DNA from 3 places in the Ensifer sp. 38_S197 genome. Region 1 is predicted to be linked to each of the others. Evidence: predicted binding sites of a transcription regulator. Region 1 holds the regulator's gene; each other region holds the start of a gene.
What was found. Region 1 encodes LexA, which represses DNA repair genes until DNA is damaged. Its sites were predicted from a motif close to TGTTCNNNNTGTGTTCNG; they were not measured.
Positions count from the first base shown of each region.

Region 2: the regulator LexA is predicted to act here: its motif matches at 1,880-1,897, upstream of ruvC (crossover junction endodeoxyribonuclease RuvC).
Region 3: the regulator LexA is predicted to act here: its motif matches at 1,780-1,797, upstream of parE (DNA topoisomerase IV subunit B).

Region 1 covers NZ_JBXOVZ010000002.1:2,695,987-2,702,313, forward strand. The annotation lists gene AC1Z3V_RS26150 (cryptochrome/photolyase family protein) at 1-632, opposite strand, end outside; tRNA gene AC1Z3V_RS26155 (tRNA-Asn) at 727-801, opposite strand; gene AC1Z3V_RS26160 (hypothetical protein) at 961-1,254, shown strand; gene AC1Z3V_RS26165 (thermonuclease family protein) at 1,518-2,174, shown strand; tRNA gene AC1Z3V_RS26170 (tRNA-Cys) at 2,328-2,401, shown strand; gene AC1Z3V_RS26175 (hypothetical protein) at 2,621-2,953, shown strand; gene lexA (transcriptional repressor LexA) at 3,047-3,772, opposite strand; gene AC1Z3V_RS26185 (hypothetical protein) at 4,117-4,413, opposite strand; tRNA gene AC1Z3V_RS26190 (tRNA-Ser) at 4,716-4,805, opposite strand; gene AC1Z3V_RS26195 (septal ring lytic transglycosylase RlpA family protein) at 5,119-6,159, shown strand; gene AC1Z3V_RS26200 (D-alanyl-D-alanine carboxypeptidase family protein) at 6,217-6,327, shown strand, end outside.
Region 2 covers NZ_JBXOVZ010000002.1:188,176-194,502, reverse strand. The annotation lists gene AC1Z3V_RS14295 (YebC/PmpR family DNA-binding transcriptional regulator) at 1-56, shown strand, start outside; gene AC1Z3V_RS14290 (HAD hydrolase-like protein) at 129-758, shown strand; gene AC1Z3V_RS14285 (LLM class flavin-dependent oxidoreductase) at 769-1,770, opposite strand; gene ruvC (crossover junction endodeoxyribonuclease RuvC) at 1,941-2,453, shown strand; gene ruvA (Holliday junction branch migration protein RuvA) at 2,572-3,189, shown strand; gene ruvB (Holliday junction branch migration DNA helicase RuvB) at 3,284-4,324, shown strand; gene AC1Z3V_RS14265 (metallophosphoesterase) at 4,325-5,227, shown strand; gene AC1Z3V_RS14260 (NAD-dependent epimerase/dehydratase family protein) at 5,249-6,151, opposite strand; gene AC1Z3V_RS14255 (glycosyltransferase) at 6,148-6,327, opposite strand, start outside.
Region 3 covers NZ_JBXOVZ010000002.1:2,354,469-2,360,795, reverse strand. The annotation lists gene AC1Z3V_RS24595 (UbiA family prenyltransferase) at 1-658, opposite strand, end outside; gene AC1Z3V_RS24590 (alpha/beta hydrolase) at 786-1,616, opposite strand; gene parE (DNA topoisomerase IV subunit B) at 1,917-3,977, shown strand; gene AC1Z3V_RS24580 (GNAT family N-acetyltransferase) at 4,106-4,576, opposite strand; gene AC1Z3V_RS24575 (hypothetical protein) at 4,798-5,211, shown strand; gene AC1Z3V_RS24570 (SDR family oxidoreductase) at 5,227-6,249, opposite strand.

The DNA of each region.
Region 1 (6,327 bases):
CCCTGCTCGCCCGGCGTCCATATCTCGCTGAATGTGGCTGCCCAGTTGGGCTTCTTCGGTAGCAGCGCCCAGTCACTGAGTGTTTCCGATTCCGGCCAGATCCCCGGTTTCGCGACATGTCGTGGTTCATCGACGGGCGGCGAGGGGACGATTTTGGATTCGAGCGCACGCCAAAATGGCGTGAAGACGCGGTAAGGGCCGCCTGTCGTCGTCAGCAGGCGCATAGGCTCGTGCAGCAGTTGCCCGGGAAAGCTCTCCGCGATGATTCCCCTGGCGGCGAGTGCTTTTTTCAGGGACGTATCGACCGTGATGCCATTCGGATCATAGCGCCGGTTCCAATTGACGCGACTGGCGCCCGTGGTCTGCGCCACATCGCTGATGACATCCAGCGGGGCGCCGGAGCGGAAGATGAGTTGCGAGCCGTGGCGGCCGAGGCGGGCAGCTAAGGCCTCCAGCGAATGGTGCAGCCACCATCGCTGCGCCGCACCCAGTGGGCCGTTGCCGCTTTCATCCGGCTCCCGGATATAGAGCGGAATGACGGGGGCCTCAGCCGCCGCGGCCGCAAGGGCCCTGTTATCGGCAAGGCGCGGATCCTTGCGGAACCACACGATGATCGGCGCCGCCTTTGTCATAGGTACCGTCTAGAATGGGATTGATCACCCGGGGAACATAGGTGCAAAATGAAAAAGAGCCATTCGCATTTCTGCAAATGGCTCTCTTTGAAACTGGCTCCCCGGGCCGGATTCGAACCGGCGACCTATCGATTAACAGTCGAGTGCTCTACCGCTGAGCTACCAGGGATCATCCGCGCCGCTGTTTCGCTGTGCGCTTCAGAAGTGAGGCTGCTAATACGCATGCTTTTCTGATTTGCCAAGCGGTTTTTTCAAAAAAAATGACAAGTTCGGTTGCGAGGCTGTGGAGAAGCCCCCAATTGTGGGAAAAGACGCCGGATAGCGAATGATGAATAAAAACAGGAAGCAGACGCACTTCGGGATTGATCCGCAGACGCGCCAGATCGTGCTCGGCAAATGGCGCATCACGCTGCCGCAATCGCCGCTGCTGCGTATCCTGCTGGGCTCGCTGCTGGTGTTCTGCGGCTTTCTCGGCTTTCTGCCGGTGCTCGGCTTCTGGATGATACCGCTGGGCCTCATCGTTCTTTCGCACGATATCCCGTCCGTTCGCCGCCGCCGCCGTCGCTTGGCTGTCTGGTGGGCACGCTGGCGCGGACGCGCGAATTCCTCCAACGGCTCGTGACCCAAGAGCTGCCGCCCACTTTTTCGATAGATCGCGAAACATTTGATCGATCTGGATCGCAACCAGCCTGAGCGCTTCCCGCTTCTCCACCATTTGATTCCCACCGAACCAGCGAGCCCCTTGTTGAGGGAGGGCGCCGAAAACTTTTCGGCAACCCATCAAACGCATAATGCGGTCGCGAATCAGGATGGGGACGCATGGCCAAAGCCACTACGAAACGTCGAAGCCGGAATTCCGGTCGGAGCAGGGGTAAACAAGGTGGAATGGCACCGTGGTATCTGGCTGCGGCGCTGACCATTGGCGGCGTGGTCGCCTATGATCACCGCGCCGAATTGAAACACTGGCCGGTGGCATCGGACGTGCTGGCCTTCACATCGCGCCACGAATCGAAGCCGAAGCCCGTTCGCGCCGCTCAGAAAACGGACGAGCGTCCCGCCCAGCAAGTCGAGAGGCAGAAACCGAATCCGGTGACGAGAGTCGCGCTTGCCACGCCGGTGCCGTCCGTTGACGTCGGTGCAAAGGCGCCGACACCTGAAATGCGGCCGAACGAGGAAGTGAAGACGGCATCAATCCGCACGGATCAGTTTTATTTCTGCGGGATTCGCAACGACAATTGCGTGATCGACGGTGCCACCTTCCTGTACCGTGGCGAAACGATCCGCGTGGCAGACGTCGACGCACCGCGCATCCGCCAGGCGAGCTGCGACAAGGAGCGTTCGCGCGGCTTTTACGCCAAGCAGCGCCTGCGCGAACTGCTGAATGCGGGTGACTTCAAGCTGGAAGCGGCGAGCGGCCGTCCGGATGCCAAGTCCGGTGAAAAGCTGCGGCTGATCACCCGCGGCGACCAGTCCATCGGGCGCGTGCTCGTCAACGAAGGGCTGGTGCGGCCATGGACGGGGCACGCGACGCCCTGGTGCTGAAGCCAATCCGGGATGCGATCGGCGGAGCTTCGCGATCGCTCTGTGGAAAGTATCTATCTTGCAAATCGACGGCGCGTTTTTCGGAAAATGCCTCTTGCGGTTTTTCTGCAATCATTCTAAATCCGCGCCAACGCTCGGTTATCCGAGCTGTGAGGCCTCGTGGCGGAGTGGTGACGCAGAGGACTGCAAATCCTTGTACCCCGGTTCAATTCCGGGCGAGGCCTCCAAAAACTCTCACCTCATTCTCGTGTGAACAGACGTTCTGCCTCAGGGCAGAGCGATTGCATGATTGTTGCTTTGCCTCCACACGCCCGCGCAAGCCACGTTTTCTAGGTCTCGTTCGGATCTTATCGCTTCGGTGAAATCGGTAGAGGGGGAACGATGACTCCGCTGGCATCAGCCGCATCGGTAGCGTCCGTCATCATCAAACGGAGGCAATGGCATTTATGAAAGCGAAACTTGTCCTGACGGGACTGGCCCTCTTTGCTGCGACCGCTATCGAGGCGCGGGCAGAGGACCTGGTTTTCAAACTGAAGAACAACACGAGCGCGGTACTGACGAACTTTTACACGTCGCCCGTAGGCGTCAACGAGTGGGAGGACGATGTTTTCGGCCGGCAGGTGCTGAACCCCGGAGAAGACATGGAGATCACCATCGCCGACGGCCGGGATGTCTGCAAGTACGACATGCGCTTCGAGTTCGAAGAAGGCTCTGGCCTCGATACGACCGAAGATACCCAGGACCTCTGCGAACTCGGCGAATACACGATCCACGAATAAGCGGCGCGACGTCAGATCGTCGCAAACAGACAAAGGGCCTCGCCGCTGCTTACAGCGGCGAGGCCCTGTCAAACATCAGATTTTGTCCGGAGGTCAGTGGTAGCGGCGGATCAGTCCGACGAGCTTGCCCTGGATTTTCACCCGATCGGGCCCGAAAATCCGTGTCTCGTAGGCGGGATTTGCGGCTTCGAGCGCAATCGATGCGCCCTTGCGTCGGAAGCGCTTCAGCGTCGCTTCCTCGTCGTCCACGAGCGCCACGATAATATCGCCGGGATTGGCCGTGTTGCTATTGCGGATGATCACCGTGTCGCCGTCGAAGATGCCGGCTTCGATCATCGAGTCGCCCTTGACTTCGAGGGCGTAGTGTTCGCCGTTGCCGATCATGTCGAGCGGAACGGTGATGTCATGCGTGTTGTTCTGGATAGCCGAGATCGGCACACCGGCAGCGATGCGGCCCATCACAGGCACTGAAACCGAACTATTTTCGGCCATTGGCGCCGGCTTCGGCAGCGCGGCTGGAGGAGGTGCAGCCGGTTTGCCGAGGCTGCCCTCGATCACGCTCGGCGAGAAACCGCGGCGCGGCTGCTGCTGGCTGGATGCGTAGGCTTCCGGAAGCTTGATGACCTCGAGCGCACGGGCCCGGTTTGGCAGACGGCGAATGAACCCGCGTTCTTCGAGCGCCGTGATCAAGCGGTGAATGCCGGATTTCGACGCCAGGTCGAGCGCATCCTTCATTTCATCGAATGACGGCGGTACACCCGACTCCTTCATGCGTTCGTGAATGAACAGAAGCAATTCCTGTTGCTTGCGGGTCAGCATGGCACGTCGCTCCAGAGGCGTGAAACAAATCAAGAACAGACACTATCTGTTCCATATGTGTTCTGCAAGTGCCTAAAATTCCGTGAATTCAGGCAATTGGCGCGTCTGCGCCTGTCGATCGGTCACTTTTACGGGAGCAAAGCGGGTTTGGGCGATGAATACGTGCGAAATGGGGCCCGCGGCGTGGCACATCGCGAGGCCGTGGGTTTGATTCGAACGATTCGTGAGCGTTGTCGTGGAGCAGGCCAGGGGATGCGTTCAAGTGGAATCGTTGCAGCGGAAAGGTGCCCCGGAAACAAGGGTGCTAGAGCGACCTTGGTGCGTTCATCGGAACGCACGGCGCTTTAGGCCGGCTGCGTGGTCGAGCAGGCGTCTTCGAATTCCCTCACCGTCTCGGGGGTGTTGTCTTCGGGAAGCACGGCGTCCGCCGCATCGGTCGCGACAGGGGTGTCGCCGTCATAGACGAACGACTGGATGTAGAACGCGATCGCGCCCTTCCACACTTTGCGTCCGTCGATCTGATGGCAGGGAACGGCGGATTCGAAATCGGTCTGCAGTTCGTCAACCGTGGCGGCGCTGAGCTTGACGTCAGGCATATTGGGCGATGCGACTATCGAAGCGAGGAGCAGGGCGGCAAGCACGGTGATCGTCCACTTTGATGCAAGGGTGGGACTACGGGTCGGTTAACGATGTGAACCGCGCTTTCGTTCCGGAGTCCAGCAAGCCTGGCAATCACGCTGACGTGTTCAACAGCTCTTTGAGTGTAAGCTGTGACTGTTTTACGTCATGCAGCCGATGCAGAAAGGCGGAGAACGGAAGTTGCCGTGTCGGGATCGGTGCGGGCGTGGCTGATATCGAGGATCGGCACGTCTTTGCAGCAGCGGCGCTCACTATAGTGAGTGCTGCGACAACGATGCCGGCGCCAGCGCATTTTCAGTGGGAATGGCGGACAGGGTGGGATTCGAACCCACGGTACGGTCTCCCGTACGCTGGTTTTCAAGACCAGAGCCTTAAACCACTCGGCCACCTGTCCTTGCCTGAAGTTGGCGCTAATGGCCTACCGGGCACGGCGTTATTGCGCGAAGCCCTGTCGCTTTGCAAGATTTAACATGCATCGCCGAAAGATTTTCTCGGTGGCCGTGCCTGAGGGCGCAGGCCTGCTGCGCCGGCAACCATCTGTAAACCATAACGCATGAAATCCCGCGCTGATCTGTGGATGAGTTCGCATTTTTGCCTTGTTGCTGTCATGGTTCATCGACTGTTCCGTTTCGGGACGCCGAGATTTCCGCTGGGGGCATGAGCGGAAGGTTTCGAGTACGGCTTATTCGATCGATGTTGTGGGACAGATGACATCCAGTAAAAATGCGGCATATCTGGTCAAGGGATTGCGCCTTGCGGCGGTCCCCATGCTGTGCGTAACGCTTGCGGCCTGCGGATCCACGTCGAGCATCAAGAAGTCCAAGTCGCGCAGCAAGGAATACTTCGCCGAATCCGTTTATGGTGTGAAGGCGAGCCCGCGCGTTGCCAACGGAAACAATATTCCGAAGGGCGGCGGACGTTACCAGGTCGGCAAGGCCTATCAGGTCAAGGGCAAATGGTATCAGCCGAAGGAAGACTTCGGCTACAACAAGACCGGTGTCGCTTCCTGGTACGGCTCGGCATTTCACGGCCGGCTGACTGCCAACGGCGAGGTCTACGACAAGGCGCATCTGTCGGCCGCCCATCCGACGTTCCCTCTGCCGAGCTATGCGCGCGTCACCAACATGGAAAACGGCGCGTCGGTGATCGTGCGCGTCAACGACCGTGGCCCCTATGAATATGGCCGCATCATCGATGTCTCCTCGAAGACCGCCGATATGCTCGACATCAAGCGCAAGGGCAGCGCGCAGGTGCGCGTACAATATGTCGGCCGCGCGCCGCTCGAAGGCAACGACATGCCCTATCTGATGGCTTCTTATGTCCAGAAGGGCGAACGTGGCCCGAGCGTGATGCCGGAGGGCCAGATCGCGACCGGTGTGATGGTCGCATCGAACGAGCCGTTCCGCAATCAGAGCCTTGGCACGCTCACCGTTCCCGCAAAGGCTTCGCTCGACGTCGGCGAACCGGTGACGGCACTTGCCGCGCCTGTGCCGCAGTTCGCCCAGCCGCAGTCGCTGAATGAGTTCGTGATGCTCCCGGAGATCGGCCCGATCCCGCGCGAGCGGCCGGAATTCATCCCGATGCCCGACGGCAACGCGGCCTACGCGGCAGCCTATTACGAAGTTCGCGTCAGCGACGCCGAGTCGCCGTTTGAAGCGATCATGGCAGACAAGAAGCAGCTTACCCCCCAGGTGATTGTCGATTACGCGAAGCACCAGAAAGCAAGCGGTTCTGTCCGACAACCGTAAGCGGCGTTGTGCCAAAATGACCACGCTGCTATGGCCAAGGGGAAACGGGAGTTTCCCATGCGCATGAAGATGTTTTCGGCGGTGTTTTTCGGTGGTGTGTTGTTTGCTGGCGCCGTACTTGCGCAGACGCCGACGCCTGCCTTCGATACCAAGGCAAAGCAGATCCTG
Region 2 (6,327 bases), 2.5 Mb from region 1:
ACGTCTATTCGAACTTCGAAGTGTCGGACGAGATCCTGGCGAAGCTGTCGGCCTGATTGGACGCTCGGCAGGTTCCGGATTGTTCACCCGTGTCCGAAGGGGCACGGGTTTTTCATTGCATGGTGCCGATGACCTATGAATTTGCGATCTTCGATTTCGACGGCACGCTCGCCGACACCGCGGCGAGCTTCGTGCTTGCCTGCAACAGTGCCGCACGGCGCTACGGCTTCCGTGAGCTTTCCGTCGAGGAGTTCCAGTCGCTGAGGACGATGGGCAATCGCGAGATCATCGCCCATCTCGGCGTGCCCCTGTGGAAGTTGCCGCGGATCGCCGTCTTCATGCGCCGGGCCATGGCGGACGAGGCCGCATCGGTGCGGCTGTTTCCGGGCGTCGCCGAATTGCTCAGCCGGTTGAAGGCCGCCGGTATCGGCATTGCCATCGTCAGCTCGAATGCGGAAGACGGGATTCGCGCCGCGCTCGGAGAAGCGGCTGCGTCCGTGGACATCTTCGAGTGTGGTGCTGCTCTTTTCGGCAAGGACCAGCATTTCAAAAAGGCGGTCCGATATTCCGGACTGGACCCGACCCGGTTCCTGGCGATCGGCGACGAAGCGCGCGACATCGAAGCGGCCCGCAAGGCGGGGATCGCTGCGGGGGCCGTGGCCTGGGGCTATGCCGATCCGGTCTTCCTGCAAAAGCTCGGACCGGATCGGTTTTTCACCCGGATGGAGGAGATCGCGCCGGCTTTCGGCGTAGTCTGATCGCGCCTTCTCACGCTGCTCTCGCGAGATCGCGCTGGGCGTCGGCGAAGAGGCGAAGCGAATGCAGGCGCGCCTCCATGTCGAAGATCGGCATGGAGATGATCAGTTCGTCAGCCTTCGTCTGGTCGAGGAAGGTTGCGATCTTCCGGCGGATCGTCTCCGGTCCGCCGACGACCGCATACATCATCGAATGGTCCACGAAGATCTTTTCGTCATAGCTCCAGAGCCCGTCCATCGATTGAACCGGCGGCGGGAACCGCCCGCGCGCATTGCGCCGTAGTGCCACGAAGGATTGCTGCATCGAGGTGAAGAGATAATTCGCCTCCTCGTCCGTATCGGCGGCGACACCCATGACACCGACCATGACATGCGGCCTGTCCAGCGTCGCGGATGGTGTGAAGCGTTCGCGATAGATCTCCAGCGCCGAGAGCAGCATGTCCGGCGCGAAATGCGAGGCGAAGGCGAAGGGAAGGCCGAGCATGCCGGCAAGGTGGGCGCTGAAATGGCTCGAGCCCAACAGCCAGATCGGCACGTTGGTGTCGGCGCCCGGAACGGCGATGATCTTCTGATCCTCGGCGACGGGGCCGAGCAGGGCCTGCAGTTCCACGACATCGTTCGGGAAATTGTTGCCGCTTGCCTCCATGTTGCGCCGAAGTGCCTGGGCCGTGCGCATGTCGGTCCCCGGCGCGCGGCCGAGGCCGAGGTCGATGCGGCCCGGATAGAGCGCGGCGAGCGTGCCGAACTGTTCGGCGATCACCAGCGGCGAATGGTTCGGCAGCATGATTCCGCCGGAACCGACGCGGATCGTCTTTGTGGCTGCGGCCACGTGCGAGATCACGATGGACGTCGCGGCGCTGGCGATGCCCTTCATGCCGTGATGTTCCGCCAGCCAGAAGCGCTTGTAGCCGGCTTCCTCGGCAGCCCGCGCCAGGCGACGGGAGTTTTCGAGCGATTGGGCGACGCTGCCGCCTTCGGTGATCGGGGAGAGATCGAGGACGGAGAAAGTCGCCATGGCACGGGCCTTCGTTGAGAGAAATTGATGGAAGGCTATGTAAGCTCAAGTTTCCTCAATCCAAGGGCGATGGCGAAGAAATCCTGAAGCCTCTTCTCACCTGTGTGTATGTTTTTGTTTTGTTCACTTTTTGCTGGCAGCGTCCGGGCTGGAGTCATAGGGTGAATTTCATGCAGAATACGATTCGCATCATCGGCATCGATCCGGGCCTCCGCCGTACCGGCTGGGGGATCATCGAGACGCTCGGCAATTCGCTGCGTTTCGTTGCCTCCGGTACGGTCACCTCCGATGGCGAGATGGATCTCGCCTCACGGCTTTGCCAGTTGCATGACGGTCTTGCCGAAGTGGTGCACAGCTACCAGCCGCACGAGGCGGCGGTCGAGCAGACCTTCGTCAACAAGGATGCGACCGCAACGCTGAAGCTCGGCCAGGCGCGCGGCATTGCCATGCTGGTGCCGGCGCGCGCGGGTTTAAGGGTCGCCGAATATGCGCCGAACGCGGTCAAGAAAGCAGTGATCGGCGTCGGCCATGGCGAGAAGCAGCAGATCCATATGATGCTGAAGGTTCTGATGCCGAAGGTCGAGTTCAAGGGCAACGATGCGGCGGACGCATTGGCGATCGCCATCTGTCATGCCCATAACCGGCAATCGGTGACCAGCCGGCTCGCCGCATTGATGGCGTAGTTGCAGCAGATCTGAAGTGTTACAGCGACCTTAGCGCGTCTGATAAGCCGCGCGGCGCCGTAGAGAAGATATTTTTCCGATGGTCTGAGCGACCATCCCCCACCGCGAGAGACGCCACATGATCGGCAAATTGAAGGGCACCATCGACGAGATCGGCGAGGATCACGTCGTGCTCGACGTGCATGGCGTCGGCTATGTCGCCTATTGTTCGGCGCGCACCTTGTCCAAGCTCGGTTCAGCTGGCGAGGCGGCGATGCTCTTCATCGAGACCTATGTGCGCGAGGACCAGTTGAAGCTCTTCGGCTTCCTGACGGCGCTCGAGCGGGAATGGTTTCGCCTGCTGCAAAGCGTGCAGGGCGTTGGTTCCAAAGTTGCGCTTGCGGTGCTCTCGACCCTGACGCCGGGCGAACTCGCCAATGCCATCGCACTGCAGGACAAGACCTCGGTCTCCCGCGCGCCAGGCGTCGGTCCCAAGGTGGCGGTGCGCATCGTCACCGAGCTCAAGAACAAGGCACCGTCCTTTGCCGGCGAGATGGCATCGGCGATCGGCCTCAAGCAGGAGCTTGGCGAAGGCGTCGCCTCCGCGCCGGTGTCGGACGCGGTTTCGGCGCTGACCAATCTCGGCTATTCGCGCGACCAGGCGGCCAATGCGGTTGCCGCCGCGCTGAAGAATGGCGGCGAGGGGGGAGACAGTGCCAAGCTCATTCGCCTCGGCCTCAAGGAACTGGCGCGATGAGCGCTTGCCTTGGCGGGGCGCAGAAGGCAGAACGGAAGGGGCCGGACGCAGGTGGGTACCTGCGCCATGAAGACCGACCAATTGGAACGAATGCATGACTGATGCGGCACGTCTGATAACGCCGGAAAAGCGCGGTGAGGATCTCGACGCGACCATGCGTCCGCAGTCACTGGACGAATTTACCGGCCAGGCGGAAGCGCGCGCCAACCTGAAGATCTTCATCGAAGCGGCCAAGAACCGCGGCGAGGCGCTGGACCACGTACTGTTCGTCGGCCCGCCCGGCCTCGGCAAGACGACGCTTGCGCAGATCATGGCCAAGGAGCTCGGCGTCAATTTCCGCTCGACCTCCGGTCCGGTCATAGCCAAGGCCGGCGATCTCGCCGCACTGCTGACCAATCTCGAAGAGCGTGACGTGCTCTTCATCGACGAAATCCACCGGCTCAATCCGGCGGTCGAAGAAATCCTCTATCCGGCGATGGAAGATTTCCAGCTCGACCTCATCATCGGCGAAGGTCCGGCCGCGCGTTCGGTGAAGATCGATCTGTCGAAGTTCACGCTGGTGGCGGCGACCACACGTCTCGGCCTGCTGACGACGCCGCTGCGTGACCGTTTCGGCATCCCGGTGCGGCTCAATTTCTACACGGTCGAAGAACTGGAATCGATCGTCCGGCGCGGCGCCCGGCTGATGGGGCTCGGCATGACCGACGATGGCGCGCGCGAGATCGCCCGCCGCGCGCGCGGCACGCCGCGCATTGCCGGACGGCTGCTGCGCCGGGTGCGCGATTTCGCCGAAGTGGCGCGCGCCGAGGCCGTGACGAAGGAGATCGCCGACGAAGCGCTGACGCGGCTGCTCGTCGACAATATGGGGCTCGACCAGCTCGACCGCCGCTATCTCTTCATGATCGCGCAGAATTTCGCTGGCGGACCTGTCGGCATAGAAACCATCGCCGCCGGTCTCTCCGAACCGCGCGACGCGATCGAAGACATCATCGAGCCCTACCTGATCCAGCAAGGTTTCATACAGCGGACGCCCCGCGGCCGTATCTTGACCGCAAATGCCTGGAAACATATCGGCCTCAACCCACCGAAAGAGGTCGAGGCGACACAGTTCCGCCTGACACTCGAGGACGAATAGATGATTACCCGCCGCGGATTGTTGAAAATGATCGGCGGCGGGATTGCCAGCATGGCGGCGCTTAGCGGTTACGCTTTCGCCGTCGAGCCATTGGCCCGGCTGAATGTAACTCGCTACTCGCTGACGCCGCCCGGCTGGACACCCGGGCTGAAGCTGCGCGTCGTCGCGCTCGCCGATATCCATGCCTGCGAACCCTGGATGCCGACAAGCCGTATCGCCTCGATCTGCCGCCAGGCCAACAATCTCGGCGGCGACATAACCGTGCTTCTCGGTGATTACGCGGCCGGCATGAATTTCGTTACCCGCTATGTCGATTCCAGCGAATGGGCGAAGTCGCTTGCGACGCTTACGGCGCCGCTCGGCGTCCATGCCGTCATGGGCAATCACGACTGGTGGGAGGACAAGACCGCGCAGAGAAACGGCAGCGGTCCGACCTTCGGACACAAGGCGCTACAGGATGTCGGCATCAACGTCTACAGCAACCGGGCTGTCCGGCTGGAGAAAGAAGGGCAGGGCTTCTGGATCGCCGGTCTCGAAGACCAGCTCGCCCTGGTGCCGGGCAAGAAGTGGCAGCGGCAGCGCATGAAAGGTCTCGACGATCTCGAGGGCACGCTGGCGCAGGTGAGCGATGGCGATCCGGTCATTCTGCTGGCGCATGAGCCGGACATCTTCCCGAGCGTTCCCTCACGCGTCGCGTTGACATTGTCGGGCCATACCCATGGCGGCCAGGTGCGGCTTCTCGGCTACGCGCCGGTGGTGCCCTCGCGTTTCGGCGATCGCTACGCCTATGGCCATATGGTCGAGAACGATTGCAACCTGATCGTTTCCGGAGGCCTCGGCTGCTCGCTTGCGCCGGTTCGTTTCGGCGTTCCGCCGGAAATCGTCGTCATCGACCTCGGTTAGCCGGTCTGAGGTCCGGAGGCCTTACGCGAGCCTGATGTCCTCGAGCAGATCCCTGATCGAGGTCGCCAGCCGCTCCGGTCCGCCAGGCCGCCAGCCGAGCTTGCGCAATTTTTCTGTCGCCATGACCAGATAGCCATCCGCCGAAACGGTCTTAGGTAGTGCGTGCGGGCATCCGGTCAGCGCCTGCACCAGCGAGAGAATTTGCCTGACGTCGAGCAGCAGGTCCGAAACGTTGAAGACCTCACCCCGCACCGCGGCGCTATCCGCTTCGAGCATCAGGCGCACCGCTGCACCCACGTCATCGCCATGGATCTCGGTGCCGATCCGCGACTGGATCGGTTTTCCTTCAAGATAGCTCGCAAACAGGTCGGCCCACTTGTGCCGTCGGCCCGGACCGGCGGCACCGTACACACCGGTAACCCGCAGGCTTGCCGGGATGAAGTCCTCGGTTGCAAGCATCCGCAAGTGGTCTTCGACCGCGACCTTCAACCGGCCATAAAGCGTGTCCGGATCCGGCGGCGATGTCTCGTCGAGGCGGCCGGCGAGCCGGCTGCCGTAGACGGCGCGGCTCGACAGAAACACGCAGCGCTTGACGCCGGCCGCCCGTGCCGTCTCGAACAGGCGGACCGAGCCATCAATATTCGCGCGGCAGAAGCCTTGCGGATCGTCGCCTTCACCGCCGCGATACCTGCCCTCGACATGTTCGAATGCAGCATGGACGAAGCCGGCAACGCCATCGAATAGGGCGGCCTGGTCGAGATCCGGATCGAGAAACAACGGCACGAAGCGAACATTGGTGCTGAAAAAACCGGGGTCGGGCGGCGTGCGGCCACCGACGATCACCTCGTATCCGTTCCGCAACAAATGCTCGACGATGAAACGACCGACGAAGCCGGTGCCGCCGGAGACCAGGACCCGTGTCATCGGCGCACCGGATTGGGGAGAGACGCAATCTCCGGAATGTCGTCCCCGGTCAGGAAGGCGAACCAGAGGTCGATCAGCGGCCGCAAGGCCTCGGCACGGGGATGGTCCCTTTCCCAGGGCTTCTCATACTGGTAGTGCAGGACGCCGATCGAGCGCCAGTCCCAGAGCCCCGGCAT
Region 3 (6,327 bases), 340 kb from region 1:
CGAGATGCAGGACTTCGTGATTGAGGATCATCGGCACACCGATGAGCACGTTCTTCGCCCATTGATGCACCCGAATGGATTTCAGCGGCGCGAGCATGCTCACCTTGCCGGTATCCAGGCGCTCGGCATCATGATTGCGGCGCCACTTCTCGGCGGCGGCGTCCGGAGCAACCACGATCGCGCGCCGCGCCGCCTCGAAGACGGCGATGTCGTCACGGCTGTTGCCCATATAGTCGAAGGCACCGTCGCCGAAGCGTTCGACCAGAGCCTGGCGCTTGCGGCCGCTCGTCAGATTGAGCGCGTCGGTCGAATGCATGACCGAGGAGAAGAGCCCGACATGATCGGCAACGTCTCTGGCGACCGACGGCGCCGCACCGGTGACGAGCACCAGTTCGCGCCCGGATTTTCTCTCCTCCGCGAGCCGATCGATGACGGCCTGGCGGTAAGGCCAGTCCTGAGCCTGGCGGCCGGAACGCAAGGCCACCTCATGCTTCAGCCGCGCCTTGCCCTTCGCCAGCCAGAACAGCATGGGAACGAGCATCAGCGGATTGCGCAAGAGGATGATCGCCGCACCTTCCCACAGCGTATCGGCGGCCAACAAGGTACCGTCCAGATCCACACACAGCGGAACGTGCCGTGTTTCGGTGCGCGCGTCCATGCATTCCACCCCAGCTATAATTGCGGGGCATGATGACGGCTTCAACTTTCCAGAGTGGAAACACGGCCTACAATCTCGCCCGGAAACTGTCGGGCTGGTTAACAAATGTCAGCGGCGCCGACAAAGGTCAGTGGCGACCGATCCAGTTCAACGCATCGCGCCAGTCGGTCATACGCACGGGCGTGCCATGCGAGCCTGTTTCGAAAAGCACGAAGCGTGTCGGGTAGCCTTGGGCCTTAAGGGTACGATAGAGCGCCTTCTGGCTTTCAGCCGGGTAGACGCTGTCGCGGCTGCCGTGGCTGAAGAACATCGGCAGCTTCGCCTTGTAGGCGGCGCTCTTGGTGAAATCGGGGTCGCTCACGCCCCCCATCACCATCATGCCGCCGAGAGCCGCGACGGCAGAGGCATCGCGCGAAACGCCCCAGCAGATGAAGCTTCCCATCGAGGCGCAGGCGAGCACCACGGGGCGACCGCCGGAACGCTCGGAAGCCTGCTTGACCAGGCCGGCAATATCCGCAGCACCTGATGTATCGAAGGAGCGGACGCTCGGTGCGTAGTAGGTGCCGCCATTGGCGACGGCGAGGTTCTTTAGCCGGTTGAAGTTACCGCCGAAGGAAAAATCGTTGGCGCCGAGCCGGCGATCGCCGCCGCGGCCGTGGATGAAGATCACCGTGAAGGCAGCGCCACGGTCGGGACCGACGCGGGTCACGTCAAGCGAGCGGCCGCCAATATCGAGCGTCTCGTTGACTTGCTCGCTCTTCACGCCAAGCGAAACATAGGCACGCTTTACCCGGCGCTCCGGGATATCGTCCCGTTCGTTGATGTCGCGCAGTTCCTGGTAATCGACGGTCAGGTCATCGCCGTCATCATTTTGCTGCAGCACCTTGCCATAGGAGAAGAGTTCGTCCTTGAAGGGCTTCAGAGCCTGTGCCTGGGCGACGGAAGTCGCAGAAAACAAAGCAACGGCCAGCAAAAGCCGACGAAACGGAAAAACAATTGTGGACACGGCCAATGACGGGCTCCCTCGTTCGCCGAAAGCCTTGCCATCGCCCGGACGCCAAAGCAACACTTGCGCCGTGACATGGCCATGAAGGCGGCATTTCGCCCCCGGCCACGGCCAGCATTCTCCTTTTGTTCGCGTATCCTGTGAGAGTCTGGCAGAATTCAGGTGATTCGACCGCCGGGGGATGGCGGCAGAGCCGAGGTCTTGCTATGGCCTCCGGCATCCCCAGACGACAGGAACGACCCGAACGGCCCCATGGACGACAACAGCGACCTCTTTTCAATGCCCGAGCAACCGAAACCTGCACAGCCGAGCGCCAAGCCGGCGGTGCCAGCGGTACCAGTCGCGCGGGAAGAACCGCGCCCTGCGCCGAAAGGCAGTGATGGCAGCGACTATGACGCTTCGGCGATCGAGGTGCTCGAAGGGCTGGAGCCGGTTCGTCGTCGTCCGGGCATGTATATCGGCGGCACCGACGAGAAGGCGCTGCACCATCTCTTCGCAGAAGTCATCGACAACTCGATGGACGAAGCGGTCGCCGGCCACGCGAATTTCATCGAAGTCAACCTCGATGCCGACGGCTATCTGACGGTGACCGATAACGGCCGCGGCATCCCGGTCGAAAACCATCCGAAATTCCCGGGCAAGTCCACGCTCGAAGTCGTCATGACCGTGCTCCACGCGGGCGGCAAGTTCGACGGCAAGGCCTATGAGACCTCGGGCGGTCTTCACGGCGTGGGCGTTTCCGTCGTCAACGCCCTGTCCGATGCACTCGAGGTCGAGGTCGCCCGCAACCGCAAGCTCTATCGCCAGCGCTTCTCCCGCGGCATCCCGCAGGGCGGGCTCGAAGAACTCGGCGACGTGCACAACCGCCGCGGCACGCGCGTTCGCTTCCATCCGGACCCGGACATTTTCGGGCCGCACGCGCATTTCGAGCCCGGGCGACTTTTCCGCATGGCGCGCTCGAAAGCCTATCTCTTCGGCGGCGTCGAGATCCGCTGGTCCTGCGATCCGTCGCTCCTCCAGGAAGGCTCGGAAATCCCGGACAAGGCCGTCTTCCACTTCCCGGGCGGCCTGAAAGACTATCTCGCCGCGACGCTCGGCAAGGAATTCACCGTCACCCGCGAGATCTTCGCCGGCAAGTCGGAGAAAGCGAACGGACACGGCTCGCTCGAATGGGCCGTCACCTGGTACGGCGGCGACCAGCAGGTGCATTCCTACTGCAACACCATCCCGACGCCCGAGGGCGGCACGCACGAGGCCGGCTTCCGCATCGCGCTGACCAAGGGCCTGAAGAGCTATGCCGAGCTGACGCAGAACAAGCGGGCGGCGATCATCACCACCGACGACGTGATGATCTCCGCGGCGGGCATGCTGTCGGTCTTCATCCGCGAGCCGGAGTTCGTCGGCCAGACGAAGGACAAGCTCGCGACGGTCGAGGCGCAGCGCATCGTCGAAAACGCACTTCGTGACCCCTTCGATCACTACCTGGCCGACAATCCGGGAGAAGCCGCCAAGCTTCTCGACTGGGTGATCGAGCGCGCCGAAGAGCGCGTACGCCGGCGCAAGGAGAAGGAAGTCAACCGCAAGACGGCGGTGCGCAAGCTGCGCCTGCCCGGCAAGCTGGCGGACTGCTCGCAGAACACCGCGGAAGGCGCTGAGCTCTTCATCGTCGAAGGGGACTCGGCAGGCGGATCGGCAAAGCAGGCGCGCAACCGCTCCAACCAGGCGATCCTGCCGCTGCGCGGCAAGATCCTCAACGTTGCGAGTGCGGGCCGCGAAAAGCTCAGCGCCAACCAGCAGATCACCGATCTCGTCCAGGCGCTCGGCTGCGGCACAAGAACCAAGTATCGCGGCGAGGATCTGCGCTACGAGCGCGTCATCATCATGACCGACGCCGACGTCGACGGCGCGCATATCGCCTCGCTGCTGATCACCTTCTTCTACCAGGAGATGCCGGAGCTGATCCGCGGCGGCCACCTCTATCTCGCCGTGCCGCCGCTCTACCGCATCAGCCAGGGCTCGAAGACGCTCTATGCCCGCGACGATGCGCATCGCGAAGAGCTGATGCGGACCGAATTTGCCGGCCGCGGCAAGGTCGAGATCGGTCGCTTCAAGGGTCTGGGCGAAATGCTGCCGGCACAGCTCAAGGAAACGACGATGGACCCGGCTCATCGCACGCTGCTGAAGGTCGAGATCGACGAGATCGATTTCGAGGGCACGCGCGAGGCGGTGGACAATCTCATGGGCACGAAGGCCGACGCCCGCTTCCGTTTCATCCAGGAGCGCGCCGTGTTCGCCGAGAACCTGGACATCTGATCGGGGATGGACGCAAAGACGCATGACGTTCTTGCGCGTCGCATTCCCCCTCTCAGCGATCGAGATTGAGACGGTGGCGCGCGTGCTGCCGTTTTGGTTTCAGCGCATTGTGGTTCGGCGCGCCGATATCATGCCGCCCGCCGAACAGGCTTTTCCATGAACAGGCTCAGCGGATCCGGCTGGTAGCCACCAAAGGGCGGACGCTCAACATAGCCGGCCGCCTTGTAAAGCCCGATCGCCTCGGGCTGGTAGATGCCGGTTTCGAGGCGAATTGCCGTGTATCCGAGTTCACCCGCACGTGCCTCCAGCGCCTGCAGCAACAGCTTGCCGATCTTCAGCCCCCTCGCCTCCGGATCGACGAACATGCGCTTGATCTCTGCCGTGCCGTCGTCGGCTTCCACCAGGGCACAGCAACCGACGATGTCGTCGTTACGCCGTGCCACATAGAAGGAAACGCCAGGCTGCTCCAAGCTCGACAAGTCGATCATATGATTGCTTTCGGCGGGATAGAGCGAAGCGGCATAGGCGTCGGAGAGTTCCAATAGACGCACGACCTGAGCTTGGCGCGGCGACTCCAGGGCTATGGTTACGGCAGGCACTTGTTTCGTCCTTCTCGATCTCAACTATTTCTGCCGGACGTTAGTGTCAGCTTTTTCGCCAGCCAATACGTCAAATGACGCAGACGCCCGGTCCTATCAATCCGGCGAATAGGCCGAAACAATTTGTTCCGCGTCACCCGCAGCGCCGCCCCAATTCGGAGAGAATCGCACAGGCATAGGTTGATCCCTTACAAGCTCCAGGGACCAACGACAGGAACACCATGCAAGCGGCGCTGATTGTCATGACCATTCTCGGCTGCAACCACGATGTCAGCCAATGCCAGTACATCTCGACGGTCAACGGCACATGGCCGTCGATCGCCCAATGCGACACGGACTCGCAGGCGCAATTGCCGAAGTTCTCGAACGCCAACTATCCGGTTGTCGTCGCCGTTTGCGAAAGCTCCGGCCCGGCCCTCGCCGACCTGCCCCCACCACCGGCCGGCTCGCAACAGAGCCAGATACCACCCTCGCAGGTGGCGGAGCCGGAGCCTGAACCAACCTTGCCGAAACGAACACTGGCCTTCCTGTCGGGTGCCATCCCGGATCGGGAAAAGCTCAAGACCATCGTGACAAGGCCGGTGCATTACATCGAGGACGGCTATTCCTGGGTCGCCCGCCGTTTCACCAACTAGAGCGGACGGGCACACTCACACGAGACCGGCGCCGATCAGGCTTTCGGCGCTGGCCATGACCGCCTCTTCCGCGGCTCGTGGCTGCCACCCCAGAACGCGACGCGCCTTTTCGTTGGAGATACGGGAGTCGTGTCCCAATTCCCCGACGATCAGGCGCAAGCCGGCATCAAAGGGAGCGGCCAAGCCTGCCAGCCAGTTCGGCAGAATGAACTTCGGCAGCTTGGCGGCATATTCCGGAAACTGGCGACGAAGGATGGACGCCATGTCGGCAAGAGACAAGGTCTCTCCAGCGACCAGAAAACGCTCGCCCGCCGCGCCGTCAACGGTCATCGCCCGCAGATGGGCGTCGGCGACGTCGCGGACATCGACGACGGGTACGCTGAACTTCGGCAGAGCGGGGTAGCCCCCACTCAGGAGGTTGCGGACCACGGCAACAGAGGTGCCGATCTCACGCCCAAGCACCGGCCCGAGAACCATGCCCGGATTGACGACCGCCAATTCGAGCCCGTTCGCGGCTGCATAGTCCCATGCCGCGCGTTCCGCGAAGGTCTTCGAGCGATAGTAGGGCGTCGCCAGCGGCGAATGTGGGTCCGTCCAGTCGTCCTCAGTGAACGGCGCGCTTCCAGGCCCATAGATGACCGCAGCGACCGAGGAGGTCAGGACGACGCGGCGAACGCCGGACGAGCGGGCGGCTTGCAGTACGCGCAGCGTGCCGTCACGCGCCGGCCCGATCAGTTCGACTTCGTCCGCAGGCAGTCGTGCGGGGAACGGCGATGCCGTGTGCATGACATGGGAGACGCCGGCGAAGGCCTCCGCCCAGCTCGCTTCCCCCAGCAGGTCCGCTTCGGCAAAGGTCAATTGCGCCAGGTCCGTGCCGCCGGCGGCACGGATCGATCGTTCGATTTCCTCCGCGCGCGCCAGGCTACGAACGGTGCCGCGCACGTCATAGCCCCGCCGCAGCAAGAGGAGCGCGACGTGACGCCCGACAAAGCCGCCTATGCCGGTCACAGCAACGGTTGCGGCGGCCTTCATGCTCATGCGTCAGTTCCTTGTCGACCGGAGGCCCGCCATCGCCGGAGCGCCTGCAGAGAAATGGGTGGAAACGTTGCGGGACGC